2 regions of the Propionispora hippei DSM 15287 genome follow, and region 2 is predicted to be linked to the other one. Evidence: a T-box and tRNA genes for the amino acid it is inferred to sense, from the RefSeq annotation. Region 2 holds a T-box; the other holds one or more tRNA genes.
The links. A T-box is a leader RNA that pairs with one kind of tRNA and senses whether it is charged. The one in region 2 lies ahead of pheS (phenylalanine--tRNA ligase subunit alpha), so its partner is inferred to be a tRNA-Phe.
Positions count from the first base shown of each region.

Region 1: it has a tRNA-Phe gene. The T-box ahead of pheS (phenylalanine--tRNA ligase subunit alpha) is inferred to sense a tRNA for this amino acid. The anticodon was not compared.

Region 1 is NZ_FQZD01000035.1:3,365-11,035, forward strand. It holds gene F3H20_RS15510 (phenylacetate--CoA ligase family protein) at 1-793, opposite strand, end outside; gene F3H20_RS15515 (aspartyl-phosphate phosphatase Spo0E family protein) at 821-1,036, opposite strand; tRNA gene F3H20_RS15520 (tRNA-Leu) at 1,277-1,365, opposite strand; tRNA gene F3H20_RS15525 (tRNA-Cys) at 1,416-1,490, opposite strand; tRNA gene F3H20_RS15530 (tRNA-Gly) at 1,498-1,572, opposite strand; tRNA gene F3H20_RS15535 (tRNA-Phe) at 1,579-1,654, opposite strand; tRNA gene F3H20_RS15540 (tRNA-Asp) at 1,665-1,740, opposite strand; gene F3H20_RS15545 (response regulator) at 1,887-2,258, opposite strand; gene F3H20_RS15550 (hypothetical protein) at 2,318-2,980, opposite strand; gene F3H20_RS15555 (ABC transporter substrate-binding protein) at 3,096-4,175, shown strand; gene F3H20_RS15560 (ABC transporter permease) at 4,217-4,981, shown strand; gene F3H20_RS15565 (ABC transporter ATP-binding protein) at 5,001-5,780, shown strand; gene F3H20_RS15570 (hypothetical protein) at 5,835-6,305, opposite strand; gene F3H20_RS15575 (hypothetical protein) at 6,623-6,976, opposite strand.
Region 2 is NZ_FQZD01000036.1:9,016-16,686, forward strand. It holds gene ytxC (putative sporulation protein YtxC) at 122-1,033, shown strand; gene thrS (threonine--tRNA ligase) at 1,351-3,261, shown strand; ribosomal protein L20 leader region at 3,314-3,439, shown strand; gene infC (translation initiation factor IF-3) at 3,464-3,988, shown strand; gene rpmI (50S ribosomal protein L35) at 4,017-4,214, shown strand; gene rplT (50S ribosomal protein L20) at 4,250-4,609, shown strand; gene F3H20_RS15805 (TrmH family RNA methyltransferase) at 4,677-5,510, shown strand; T-box leader at 5,857-6,070, shown strand; gene pheS (phenylalanine--tRNA ligase subunit alpha) at 6,118-7,140, shown strand; gene pheT (phenylalanine--tRNA ligase subunit beta) at 7,157-7,671, shown strand, end outside.

The DNA of each region.
Region 1 (7,671 bases), on a different contig from region 2:
TTTCAGGGTAGAAATGGTCTTCATTAATATGTAAACCGTTCTGCACCTGGCACTCACAAGCCACACCGGGACCAATGATTTCACTTAAACCATAAATATCGATCGCTTTAATACCCAATTGCTCTTCAATTTCATGACGCATATGTTCAGACCATGGCTCAGCACCAAAAATGCCTACTTTTAATGACGTATCCTCCGGATTAATTCCCATTTCCCGCATGGTTTCAGCAATATATAAAGCATAGGAGGGTGTGCAGGCTATGGCCGTAGTACCAAAGTCTTTCATCAACAAAATTTGCCTTGCCGTATTACCGCTGGAAGCGGGAATGACCGAAGCACCTAATAGTTCAGCACCATAGTGCATCCCCAGTCCCCCTGTAAACAGGCCATAGCCGTAAGCAATCTGTATAAAAGACTGTTTAGTAACACCGGCCGCCGCCAAAGACCTCGCCATTACTTCCGACCAAATGCCGATATCCTTCTTGGTATATCCCACCACCGTCGGCCTGCCGGTGGTACCGCTGGAGGCATGAACCCGTACGATTTCACTTAGCGGAGCGGCAAACAATCCATAGGGATAATTATCCCGCATATCCTGTTTGGTTATAAACGGCAGTTTTGCAATATCCGCTAAGGTAGAAATATCCTCCGGCAGCAAACCACGTTCCTGCATTCTGGAACGATAAAAAGCCGATTTGTGATAAAGAGCTGCAACTAATTCCCGCAATCTTTGAGCCTGCAACTCTCTGAGTCTTCCCACTTCCATCGTTTCAATTGGCTGATTCCAATACAATATGTTTTCCTCCCAGCAATAGTTAAATCACGATTCAGCTTTATCGTTCAACATACCGGCATTTCCGTACAGCAATTGTCCTTTTTGTTTGTTCTGTTCCAGGTTAATCAGTTTATTCAGAAATCTGTCTAACTTGGTACTAAGCAGAAGAACATCTTCATCTGTTAACTGACTGTCTTTTCCCTTCGTATTTAACCGTTTTCTTAACCTTTCAATAATTTGTAGCAGCTTTTCCATTCTCATAATATCCCTCCGGCATTTCATTAAATATGATCCCCAGGAATATCTTTATGGTATAAGCAAACATGTAAAGGAAAATATAGAAAGGTTTTTATCAATTAAATATTTCATAAAATATTTCCATAATTATTTACCAAATCCTTCTATTAAACTAAATATCTCAACAAAAAATTCATATTTTTATAAAAATGGTAAGAAAATAAAAAAACTGTTCTATTTTCACATAGAACAGTTTGTTAGCTTTGGTGCGAGTGACCAGACTTGAACTGGTACGGGAGTTAAGTCCCGACGGATTTTAAGTCCGTTGCGTCTGCCGATTCCGCCACACTCGCAGAACAATCCAAGATAGTTAAACATACATCTCTTATTCAAAAATAATAATTGGAGGCGGCACCCAGATTTGAACTGGGGAGTAAAGGTTTTGCAGACCTCTGCCTTACCACTTGGCTATGCCGCCGAATGAATGGAGCGGAAAACGAGATTCGAACTCGCGACCCTCGCCTTGGCAAGGCGATGCTCTACCACTGAGCTACTTCCGCATAATATGGTGCCTCAGGACAGAATCGAACTGTCGACACGAGGATTTTCAGTCCTCTGCTCTACCGACTGAGCTACCGAGGCATTAAGTGAATGGCGACCCGGAAGGGACTTGAACCCTCGATCTCCGCCGTGACAGGGCGGCATGTTAACCACTACACCACCGGGCCGTACTTCAAACCGCATAATCTAGTATACAACAGCAACCATATGATGTCAATGCTTATTTTTTCACAACAGCTTGTCATATACTAACTTATGGCCACGAATGATATTCTATCATTTACTCCATACTATGTCAACATGATTATCTACATTATTTTTTTATTTCAGCTAATATTTTATTTATTGTCACTTTTACCTGTTCCGGCTCAAATGGTTTTATGATAAAGTCCGATGCTCCGGCTTTCAGCGCATCAGTAATGATCGCTCGCTGTCCCAAGGCTGTTACCATAATAATTTTAGCCAGCGGGTCTTCCTCGTGTATATGCTTGACAGCCTGTATGCCATCCAAACCTGGCATAGTTATGTCCATAGTCGTTATATCCGGTCTAACTTTAAAATACATTTCAATTGCTTGCTTTCCGTCACCAGCCTCCCCGACAATTTCGTGCCCTTCTTCCGTTAATTGCCGTTTTAACATCATGCGCATAAAAGCCGAATCATCACAAACCAATATCCTTGCCATATTAAACCCCGCCTTATCTAGATGTATTCATCCGAAGTAAGAAAATTACAGCTCTGGCATTAACCTATTTGACATTGCATAGTTTCCAACGTAGCAACTAACCGCTTCCCCAACTTCTCTTCCAGTTCCTGCAATGAACCTGCATCAAAATCAGCCGTCATCTGAGGCGTACGGCAGATGCGCATTTCCCCAAAAAATTCATCTCTGTAAATATTATAGTATATAACAAGATTACTTTCTGTGGCAAAATGACTATATTCTATGATAATGTATGAACCATTGATTATTCTCAGGGGTTCATTAGGTGCAATAAACAACTCAAAATCAGCAATCCGTTTGGGCAGCATATGTTCATATTGCCAGGTTAATATTTTTTTTTGCACGACAATACTTTCTACCGTATTGACATCAAAACAGGCCATCCGCTGTAATGTGATTCGCAGTTTCTCCAATAGAATTTTTTCAAGAGCATCTAAGCTAGTTACAATAAAAGTCGTATCACAAAACTCCGTCAACCCGATAGTAACCCGTCCTAAATAATCTTTCGTAGCAGCATCATATAAAACCGTCAATTTTCTGTGACGGCCTTCGTTTTGATAAGCGAATATAAAATATTTCGTCCCTTCCTGCCGGGAAATATGTTGTAATGTAAACCCTTCCAATTCCTTGGGGAGTTTACTAAGTAAAGTCCACTCTTTTATTTGTTCAATTATTTTCTCCATTTCGTCCTCCAACTTTGGTATTCGTTATTTCGCAGAAAAAACCTGCAAACCTGTGGCTAAATAAACGATTTAAGAATACTATAGATTACTTAAATCGTTTAAGGAGGGCTACGTCATGAAAAAAGTTTTGTGGGCTAAGCTTGCAATACTGCTTATAGTCATACTGATGATCACCGCCTGCGGTTCCCAGCCGGCAACTAACTCAAGCCACCTAAAAAATGCACCAGCCTGGGCTGCTAGTCTCAATCCTCTGGCACAAGAAACAACGGTAAAAGTCGGCATGAAACAGGCAGTCTCCGATGCCGGCATCTTAATCGGCATGGCTAAAGGATACTATAAAGATCTTGGCATTACCATCGAACCTATCCAATTTAATTCCGGTCAGGAAATGATCAATCAACTAGCCGCAGGTCAGTTGGATGTGGGAGCAACCGTGAGCGCTTCCGGTTTACTTAATGCAATGTCCAGGGATATTCCGGTTAAAATCGTGGCAGATAAAGGGATTAACGTACCTGGCAAGGGCTATTACCGTTTGGTCATCCGCAAAGACCTTGTTGATTCACTTAAGGATTACAGCGACCTAAAGGGAAAGCGCATAGCAATCGTAGGTACAGCTTCCTTGGATGAAATAGCCTTATCCCGGGTATTGCAAAAAGCTAATTTGACGACGCAAGACATTGATTTACAAGTCATTCGCTCCTTTCCCGACATGCTGGTTTCATTAGGCAACAAGAGCATTGACGCCGCGATGGTCATTGAACCATTTATTGTACAAGGCATGGAAAAAGGCATACTTGATCCCTGGAAAGACCCTGTCGAATATGATCCGGATGCACAAACAGCCTTGCTTGTTTTCGGTACCAGCCTGACGAAAAACCCCGATGTGGCCAATCGCTTTATGACTGCCTATATCAAAGCGCTACGCGATTATAACGACGCTTTTTTCAAGGATCTGAATAAAGCTGAGATTGTATCCATCCTTTCCCGATACTCTGTTGTAAAAGACCCTCAACTATATGACAAAATGTTTCCTACCGGCTTAAATCCTGATGGCTATGTCCGTACCAAGGGAATAGAAATGGATCTTGCCTGGTATAGGCAACACAATCTATTAAAGTCCGACATTCAGTTTGAAGATGCCGTTGACAATCAATATGTAGATTTCGCACTACATATTCTGGGAAAATATCAATAAGATAAGGCACTATCAATCTTTTCTGGAGAGGAAACTATATCATGTGGGATAACAAAAAATATATTTTAAAATTGTTATCTGTTCTGTCCCCTTTTACTTTGCTGTTATTATGGGAATTCAGTTCACGAGCCGGTCTGATTGATACCAGATTGTTCTCAAGCCCAAGCCACATTTTGCAAGCTTTCATTCCGCTACTGGTTTCCGGAGACTTGCCCTATAATACCTGGATCAGCGTACAGCGTATTATTTTAGGGTTTATTGCCGGATCGCTTCCGGGTATCCTGATCGGTATCAGCATGGGGCTGTCACCATTTGTCCGTTCAACTTTTGAGCCCTTAATCAGTGCTACCTATCCTATTCCCAAACTGGCACTTATGCCGTTAATCCTATTGATTTTTGGCTTAGGGGAAACCTCCAAGGTTTTCACCATTGCCATTGGAGTTTTTTATCTGGTAGTTATTAACACGATGGTGGGGGTTCTCACTATTGACAAAATCTATTTAGATGTAGCAAAGAATTTTGGTGCCAGCCGGAAAGACTTTTACCTAACAGTAGCCTTACCGGGAGCATTGCCTACTATATTTGCCGGTTTAAAACTAGGAATGGGAATGGCTCTTATTTTGATCGTGGCCGCTGAACTGTCTGCAGCTAAGGCAGGTATCGGCTGGATGATTTGGCGGGCCTACGATATGTTTGACATCGAGCAAATGTTTGCTGCGTTAATTACGCTTTCCATTCTTGGCTATATATTTTCATTGTTATTGGATCTGATTGAACGCTTGGCACTTCCTTGGAAACAATCTTAGTCTGCAGGAGGCCGGCCATATGAATAACCATAACCGTATACTTTTAAAAAATGTCAGCAAAATCTTTCCTGCCCCATCCGGGACAGTCACTGCATTAAAGGATATATCCGCTGAAATTAAGGAAAACGAATTTTTCTCCATTGTAGGACCCAGTGGCTGCGGCAAAACCACACTACTGCGTATTCTGGCCGGATTAAGCGAAGCATCGTCCGGCAATATTACTATTACAGCAGCAAACAATGACCGACCTGTCAATTCCATGGTCTTTCAGGAACAGTCAATCTTTCCTTGGATGACAGTTTTAGATAACGTGGGATATGGGCTAAGAATGCGCGGCATCCCTAAAAAGGAAAGAGACCAAATTGCTAAACGATACATCGAAATGATTGGTTTAATCAGGTTTATCAATTCATATCCCAACCAATTATCGGGCGGAATGAAACAACGGGTCAGCGTTGCCCGCGCCTTTGCCAATGATCCGGAAATCCTCCTCATGGATGAACCCTTTGGCGCGCTGGATGAACAAAACAGAATCATCCTTCAAGAGGAACTACTGCGCATCTGGGAAACCACTCAAAAAACCACGGTTTTCATTACCCATAGTCTTGATGAAGCCATTTGCCTCAGTGACCGCATCTTAATTATGACCGCCAACCCGGGAACCGTAAAAGAAATCATCACCGTCGACTTACCCCGTCCCCGTGACATCATTGCCATACGAACCACCACAGAATACAATCAAATTTTCCAAACAGTCTGGTCCATGTTGCGGGAAGAAGTACTAAAAAGAAATGAATAAGCCTCTTATAAAATGAAATTCCCGGTCCTTTTGCAGCCGGGAATTTCTTCATATTCAGCGAAGAATTTTGAAACTATTGGACCGAGGATGCCAGTCGTCTTCTCCTCCATAAATCTTTTTCGGTGAAATTTTGTGTCCATCGACGAATAAGTCAAAATCAACTCTATCTCCACCGTCAACCCTAAAATCAATTCCATCAGATGCGCCAATTGTTTCAAACCGAAATTCCAGCTTATGCCCAAAGGATGTAACCTTGTATCTGTCATCGTTTTCCAAACGCACACCGTGAACATTGACAAAGCGGCCATCAGTCCGCAGGACTCCTGTGTAAACATGATCCTGCCCTTTGGTAGTTGTTCTCAGATGCAGCCCCGCGTCATCATGCCAAATAAAATATCCTTGATTCTTCACTATATGGAAATCGTCAGGCCTTCCCTCCAGTTCAGGCGACCAGGCAAACGCACTGGTAGTCATCCCCATCATAAAAAGCCCCACCAAAGCTGAAAGCACTTTCTTGTTTCTCATAGAATATGCACACCTTTCCTCGTTTAATTCTCTGTATTTTGATTTTAGAGGAAAGACATGACAAATTTATGACAGTTATTGTTAGCTACTATTTATACTAAACGATCTATCCCTCGCAAGTAATAATAAAGTTAGTAACACTTCATTATACGCTTTATATCGACAAATAAAAAAGTGACAGCAGGTTTCGCAGGACTTAATCCTCAACCAATGGACTTTGAAAAATATCTGGAAATCCATAATAAACGAGAAGGTATTAATCAATCAAATCGTTCAAAAATCCTCTTTTCCCCACTAATTCTCATTTAATCTCAGACCTATTTCCCCGCTTTGGGAATTACAATGCTATCTGGCATTAACTGACTGCCCTCTAACGGAACATGCCTGAAGATTTCATCCTTCGAAGCCTCGTCCCTAACCTTCTTATTACTTAATGCCTTGCGATAGTGAATAAAGGAACCTTTGTTTCCACATTCCGGGCAATAGGTGTTACTGCTCCTGTGTCTGTTGGCTTTCCATGAGAACAGATTAAAGTGAAGACCGCAGTATTGACATATAAAGCCGTTTACAAATACCCCTTCACGTTCCTTTTCTTTAACACCCACAGGCTTGTTTTCAGATAAACGCATAAGTTGTTTTTCCTGATTGTTACATTTGGATTCTTGTTCCATTAGTTAACCTCCTCAAAAGATAATCGTATTGTAAATTAGCTTAGAGTTGCTTAACAGGCAGTCATGCCCCTATGGTTATTGGGCTATCTCCTCCCCTTTTCAATCTAGTATATCTTGTTTTCAATGGTATTTTAACCATTACTTCTCCCCCTTGTAGTATTGCAGTATTGATGTTTCTTAAAACTGGACCAAACTCCCAGCTTTATCCGATAGTCTATCCATAATTTTCAGGAATCCCCTTGCATTTCGTGCCAGATGACCACTGTATTCTATATAAATCGGGTTGTCTTTTTTACTAAACATAAATTTCCTGAGTGGGATCTATTGCTTTCTTCCCTGCGATTTTTCTCTGAGAATACCTTCTCGTCCTCCAAGACCTTCAGGCTTCAACTTATTGTATATTACTTTGTTTTTTGCTGCCCGTATATAACCGATTTTCGTTCACTTAAAGCATCGCCGAGCTATCCGATTACATTATGGCGAAAATTATCCAAAATGTCGACTTTGAAAATTAGACAAAACTTAGCATTATCAGTAACCTTTTTCTCCTTTTATAGGTTCGTTCTCTTTTTGTCTATTTCATACAAATTGAGACAATGTAATGTTTCCCGAAAAAACCAACTACCAAATATTTCACTATGCTTATTAAGAAGTTTTTAAAAATTAACCTGTATTGTAGAAGCATAAGAAATTAT
Region 2 (7,671 bases):
ATTATTGCAAGTACAGTCTGTCCGTATAAAAATGTTTTTTGCACGGACAGACGATAGCCTGCCCGTTTTTGTATGCAAATATTTTTTAGTACATATAATACATTAGAAGGGAGTGAGGTTCTTGAAATTGCTTTCTGTAGGCTTGACCGGAGCAACAGATGAGATTCGGGTAAAACTTCAGAAAGATTGTGTTGCATTGGCGCAGGAAGGATTTCAGGTCGCGATAGATGAAACCAGCAAAGGTAATTATACCTTTCTTGGTTGCAATGTCGTCGACGGTGAGCTATCCTTCCGCAGCTATGAACGCATCAAGCAGCTCTTGAAGGATTATGTGGCTCAAATCGTTTCCGAATTGATTGTGGCCGATGAAGAAAAGAATATTATCCGCAAGATCATTAACCAGAACTACCATTACTTCAACGAGGAAGAACGGGCGGCTGTTTATGAGAACACCCTGAAAGCATTAAACGGGAATAAAACAAATGTCATTGATTTCAGCCTGGTTGACCGCCGCAAGCAAATATTGTCAAGACTGACCGATTATTTGGATCATCATCACGAATTGGTGGTGGAAGGATTTATCAACTTTCGCCTGAAAGATTATCGCGAAGAACTGGTCCATCTGGTGGATGATGTGGTTGAGGACTTCATGATGGAACTGGAATATAAAGAATTCATCCGTGTACTGCGTTATTTTGTCGATATACAGGAACCCCAGGCGGATGAAGTGCACATAGTGATCGATCCTGAAGGAGTCTTTAAAATTATTGACACGGCAGGTAATTCCATCCACAATCAGTACCTTGAGAGCTATATCAGTCAGAGCGCGGACGAAATTAATTATGGGGACCTCCTGGTTACCGCTTTAATCACCCTGGCACCGCAAGAGATCGTCCTGCATGGCTGCGACCCACAAAAAACGCAGGATACGGTCGAGATCATCAAAAATATATTTGAGGGCCGTGTGACAATCTGCAAAGGCTGCAGTCTTTGCCGGCCGTATGTTTTGGGAAATATTACGCCCGATAATTGACAACAGGCAAGGGATCAGCTATAATTTAGGAAATGTAATAGTAAGGTAAAAGTAATGACGAGGATATGGCAATAAGCAAGGCGTTGCAGAGAGAAGATGCCACCGGCTGCAAGCATCTTTAACGTAGCTACCTATTGTTACCGCCTCCGAACTGTCCGGTTGAAGCCGGACCGGGTTATATGTCCGTTAGCATAGCATATACGAGATGAGTTTTTTAAACTAATCAGGGTGGAACCGCGGGTATACTCCCGTCCCTATGTGGGACGGGAGTTTTCTATTTTTGTCAGCTTTTAGTTTTTATTTAGGAGGGATAACAAATGGGACATATTCACATTGAGTTAAACAACGGCTCGATTCGGGAAGTGGAAGCCAACCAGACACTGGGAGAAGTGGCGCAGTCAATCAGCCGCAGTCTGGCTAAAACCGCATTGGCGGCAAAAGTGGACGGCAAGGTGGTAGACCTGGCCTGCCGGCTAACCAAGAACGCTAAAGTGGAGTTTCTGACTTTTGAAGATCAGGAAGGGAAAAATGCTTTACGGCATAGTGCTTCCCACATAATGGCTCAGGCGGTAAAACGGCTGTATAGCGATGTGCAGATAGCTATCGGTCCGGCGATTGCCAACGGTTTTTACTATGACTTTGATGCGCCCGTTACATTTACTCCGGAGGATTTAGCCCGTATTCAGGCTGAGATGGAGCGCATCGTGAAAGAAGACCTGCCGATTGAACGGATGGAAATGGAGCGCGCCGAGGCAGTCCGGTTCTTTGAGGAAAAAGGTGAGTCTTACAAGGTGGAACTGATTCGCGACCTGCCGGAAGATGCCGTCATTTCTTTATACCGTCAGGGCGAGTTTGTTGATTTATGCGCCGGCCCCCATGTAGCATCCACTGGCAAGGTCAAGGCGATTAAGCTGCAAACGTTAGCGGGAGCTTACTGGCGCGGCGATGAAAAGCGCAAAATGCTGCAGCGGATATACGGAACGGCCTTTGAGAAAAAAGCCGAACTGGACGCCTACCTTACCATGCTGGAAGAAGCCGCTAAACGGGATCATCGCAAGCTGGGCCGCGAACTGGACCTCTTTAGCATTCAGGATGAGGGGCCGGGCTTCCCGTTCTTCCACCCCAAAGGTATGATTATCCGCAACGAACTGGAAACTTTCTGGCGTAAGCTGCATGTAAAATACGGCTATCAGGAAATCAAAACGCCGATTATTCTCAGTCAGAAGCTATGGCAGCAATCGGGCCACTGGGATCATTACCGGGACAATATGTATTTTACCCAAATTGATGACGAAGGCTATGCCGTTAAACCGATGAACTGTCCCGGCGGTATTTTGGTATATCGCACCCAGCATCACAGCTACCGTGACCTGCCCTTACGTACGGCCGAACTGGGTCTGGTGCACCGCCATGAACTGTCTGGCGCCTTGCACGGCTTGATGCGGGTACGCAGCTTCACCCAGGATGACGCCCATATCTTCATGCTGCCGTCGCAGATCAAGACCGAGATTAAAGGGGTTATTGATTTGTTTAACCAGGTGTACAGCACTTTTGGCCTGTCCTATCACGCTGAACTGAGCACAAAGCCGGAAAAGGCAATGGGCAATGATGAGATTTGGGAAGTGGCAACCAAGGCTTTGCAGGAAGCCCTGGAAGAGTGCGGTATGGATTATAAAATCAATCCTGGCGACGGTGCGTTTTATGGTCCGAAAATTGATTTTCATCTGAAAGATTCTATCGGCCGTACCTGGCAGTGCGGTACTATCCAACTGGACATGCTGCTGCCGGAGAAGTTTGATCTGAACTATATCGGCGAGGACGGACAAAAACACCGTCCGGTTATGATCCATCGCGTGGCTTACGGCAGCATGGAGCGGTTTATCGGCATTCTGATCGAGCATTATGCCGGAGCCTTCCCGGCCTGGCTGGCGCCGGTGCAGGTTAAACTGCTGCCTATTACCGACCGCCATGTCGCTTATGCCCAGGCCGTTGCGCAGCAAATGCGGGGGCAGGACATCCGGGTGGAAATTGACGACCGGAATGAAAAAATCGGCTACAAGATCCGGGAAGCTCAGGTGCAAAAAGTGCCGTATACACTGGTGGTTGGTGACAAGGAGCAGGAAACGAACAGTGTTGCCGTGCGCAAAAGAGGCCAGGGCGACCTGGGCAGCCAGCCGGTAGCGGAGTTTATGGCCCAGTTGCTTAAAGAAATCAGTGAGAAAAACTAGAAAATAGCTTGACTTGTAAACTTTTGAATGATATTATAGTCAAGTGAAGAATAGTAGTAAGCAGAAGCCATCCGCTTCTCACCTTACAACGGAAAGTTCGTAAGGTCTATATGGGCATGATGTATGTTTATGCTTTTTGGCGGATGGTAGTATATACCATCCGTTTTTTAGTTTTTTATAGTTCGTAAATAAGTGGAGGTGAGTGGCAATTAGCAAAGAGAGTTTAAAGATCAATGAGGAAATTCGGGCCAGGGAAGTTCGGGTGGTCGGCAGCAATGGCGATCAGTTGGGCGTTATGTTGACCAGAGAGGCCTTGCGCATTGCTGGTGAGCAGCATCTTGACCTGGTGGAGGTGGCCCCTACCGCCAAACCGCCGGTTTGTCGCATTATGGATTTCGGTAAGTTCAAGTATGAACAGCAGAAACGCGACAAAGAAGCCAAGAAGAAACAAAAAGTGGTTACGGTAAAAGAAGTAAAGCTTCGCCCCAATATTGAGGATCATGATTTCAATGTTAAGCTGAAAAACGCTCAGCGTTTTCTGCAGGACGGCGATAAGGTCAAGGTAACCATTATGTTCCGTGGCCGGGAACTTTCTCATCCGGAGCTGGGGAAACAGGTTTTACTCAAAATGGCCGCTGAATTGAAAGAGATGGTCAATGTTGAGCGGGAACCCAAGCTGGAAGGAAAAAATATGATTATGATTTTGGCAGCTAAACCACATAGCTAAGCCTTATAATTTAGAAGGAGGATCCACCATGCCTAAAATAAAAACACGCAGAAGTGCCGCAAAACGTTTTAAAGTCACAGGCTCCGGCGAATTCAAACGCGCTAAAGCCTTTAAAAGCCATATTTTGGAGAAAAAATCTCCGTCCCGTAAACGCAATTTGCGTAAAGCGGCTCTGGTCAGCAAATCCGATCATGAGCGCGTAGCAAAAATGCTTCCTTACGCTTAATTTTCCATACTTAACTTAAACAGGGGGTAAACAACATGCCAAGAGTTAAAAAAGGCGTGACTGCACATAGACGTCATAAAAAGATATTAAAACTGGCGAAAGGCTACAGAGGAGCCAAGAGCAAACAGTTTAAAAAGGCCAATGAAACGGTTATGAAGGCGCTGTATTATGCCCGCCGTGACCGTCGTGCCAAAAAAGGCGAATTCCGCAGATTGTGGATTGCCCGTATTAATGCGGCTGCCCGCACCAACGGCATTTCTTACAGCCAGTTGATGAACGGCCTGAAAAAAGCCGGTGTGGAAGTAAACCGTAAAATGTTGGCAGAGCTTGCTGTAAGCGACAGTGCGGCCTTTGGTTCGTTAGTGGCTGCTGCGAAAGAGCAATTGGCCAAGTAAGATAAATCCGGAGCAATCCGGATTTTTTTACATAACCGGAGATTCTAAAAAGGAGTGTTCCGACTCTATGCTGGAACGTATCAACAGCTTGCAAAACCAATATGTCAAACTGGCTGCCTCCTTAAGGGGAAAAAAGTACCGCGAGGAAACAGGACTTTTTGCCGCAGAAGGGATCCGGCTGGTCGAAGAAGCGGCGCAATCGGACTATTGCATTGATTTGTGCCTGTGTACCGAGAAAGTGGCCCGGAGCGAACGGGGACAGGCTATTCTCGCTGCTTTGGGGCAGAAGAATATCCGGTTGCTGGAGGTTAGTGAGAGCGTCTATGCTAAAATAAGCGATACCGAGCAACCCCAGGGAATTATGGCGCTTGTACAAAAGAAACGTTTTTGTTTGCGGGAAGTAGCTGACCGGCAGGGGGCTCCGCTCTGGGTGGTGCTGGATCACCTCCAGGACCCGGGCAATGTGGGCGCCGCCATTCGCAGTGCCGATGCGGCCGGTTGTACGGCGGTTATCCTGTCGCCGGGCTGTGCCGATCCGTTTGCCGGCAAGACGGTACGAGCCAGTATGGGTTCCTTGTTCCACCTGCCTATACTAGAGCAGGTGGCTTTAGCGGATTTTTTCCGGTTCTGTAAAGAAACAGGCGTTACACTGCTGACCTCTTCGCTAACCTCCTCAGACGTTTACTTTGAGGTTGACTTTACGTCAGGCGTTGCCGTTATTTTCGGCAACGAAGGAAAGGGCGTCAGTCAGGAAAGCCTGGCGGCAGCCGATCAAAACGTATATATTCCTTTGGTAGGGAAGGCCGAATCGCTTAATGTGTCGGCCGCCGTTTCCGTGATCCTTTACGAAGCGGTACGGCAGAGATATTACGGACAACGGCAGGGAAAAAATGACCGGTAAGTGTGAAGGTCAGCCTGGGGAACTATTAATTCGCACCGCGTATACAGACGGATATTTTTTAGCCTAGCCGTGTCAGCAAAACCCTGGAATAGCCAATCTTTCCTTCGGTTTTGCTTTCTCGTCAGGTGAAAAATCTCTCGTCATGCCGGCAGGCTCAATAAATCAGCGGTTCCCTTGTAAATTGAGAATCTGTATGCTACAATAGAAAAAAGTCCTGATACCGACATTAAATAGGGAGGGTGTGGTCTTGGTGTTGACCGCCGAATTCTTCTGGAAATTGTTTGTAACGACCGGTTCTATTGCTGCGTACTTATCTTATCGACAATTGATCATGCATTGATGGACTTTAATCGCGATGACGGAAAAAGTATGTCAGGTCTGTTTCGTACAGGGAGGAAGCTGCCGTAGATTGAGAGCAGCTCCGGGGACATCTGGCAGAAGTTCGTTCCTGAGTATCCGGGCTGAAGGTGAATTCTGGTAGGCCGGACGTTTCTTCCGCGTTAGGGAAGCAGAGTATAAATTTAGGGTGGTACCGCGGAAGTATGGCTTTCGCCCCTTTTCAGGGGCGGAGGTCTTTTTATTTAGTTTTTAGTTTAGGAGGATAGTTATGGAAGAACAATTGGCAGCACTAAGGGAGCAGGCGCTTCGTGAACTAAACGAAGCTGAGGGCATCAATGCCCTGAATGAACTAAAAGTTAAATTTTTAGGAAAAAAAGGGAGCTTGACCGGACTTCTGAAAGGCTTGGGCGGCTTGCAGCCGGAAGAACGGCCTCGCATTGGGCAGCTTGTCAACGATATCCGAGTACAACTGGAAGCCGGGATTACTGCTAAGGGTGAGGAACTAAAGCAGGCAGAGCTGGCTAACCGACTGGCCTCTGAACGGATTGACGTAACTCTGCCGGGGCGTCGCCCGGCGATAGGCACCAAGCATCCACTGACACTGACGCTGGAACGGATCAAGGAAACCTTTATGCGGATGGGGTTTGATATCGCCGATGGGCCGGAAGTGGAGACCGATTATTATAATTTTGAGGCGCTAAACCTGCCGCCGGACCATCCGGCCCGGGATATGCAGGATTCCTTCTATATTACCGAAGATATATTGCTGCGCACCCATACCTCACCGGTACAGGTCCGCACCATGCAGGCGTCGGATCCGCAAAAGCCTATTCGGATCATTGCGCCGGGCAAGGTATACCGCCGCGATTATGATGCTACCCATTCACCGATTTTTCATCAGGTGGAAGGACTGGTAGTCGATAAGGGCATCCGTTTTTCCGATCTGAAGGGTACGCTGGAACTGTTTATCCATGAAATATTCGGCAGCAAAGTGGGCGTTCGTTTCCGGCCCAGCTTTTTTCCGTTTACCGAACCGAGCGCCGAAGTAGACATTTCCTGTGTAATGTGCGGCGGCAAGGGCTGTCGTGTATGTTCGGGGACCGGCTGGCTGGAAATTCTGGGGTCAGGCATGGTGCACCCCCGTGTGCTGGAAATGAGCCGGTTTGATTCGGAACAGGTCAGTGGTTTTGCTTTTGGCATGGGGGTCGAACGTATTGCTATGCTGGTATACGGCATTGATGACCTACGTTTGTTTTATGATAACGACTTGCGCTTCTTGCGGCAGTTTTAAGAAGGAGGTTTAACCTATGCGTGCATCTGTTAAATGGCTTAAAGACTATATTGATTTTAAGGAAACACCGGAAGAACTGGCCGACCTGCTGACTATGGCCGGTGTGCCTGTTGCCACCGTTGAATATTTAGGTAAGAATATTGAAAAAGTAGTAACCGGAAAAATTCTGGCTATTGAGTCGCATCCTAACGCCGATAAGCTGTGCATCTGCAAAATCGATGTTGCCGCCGGTGAGATACTTACCATTGTAACCGGAGCAAAAAATGTCCAAGAAAATGATATTGTGCCTGTGGCGCTGGTGGGAGCCGAATTGCCGAACGGCATGAAAATTAAAGAAAGCAAGCTGCGCGGAGTTATGTCCAGCGGCATGCTGTGCTCGGCGGCCGAACTTAATTTGGACAGCAAGCTGCTGTCTGCGGAAGCTAAAGAGGGTATTTATATTTTGCCGTCTGAAACCCCGATGGGCGTCGATGTCCGGACTGTGCTGGGCTTGGATGACGTGGTGCTGGAGTTTGAGCTTACGGCAAACCG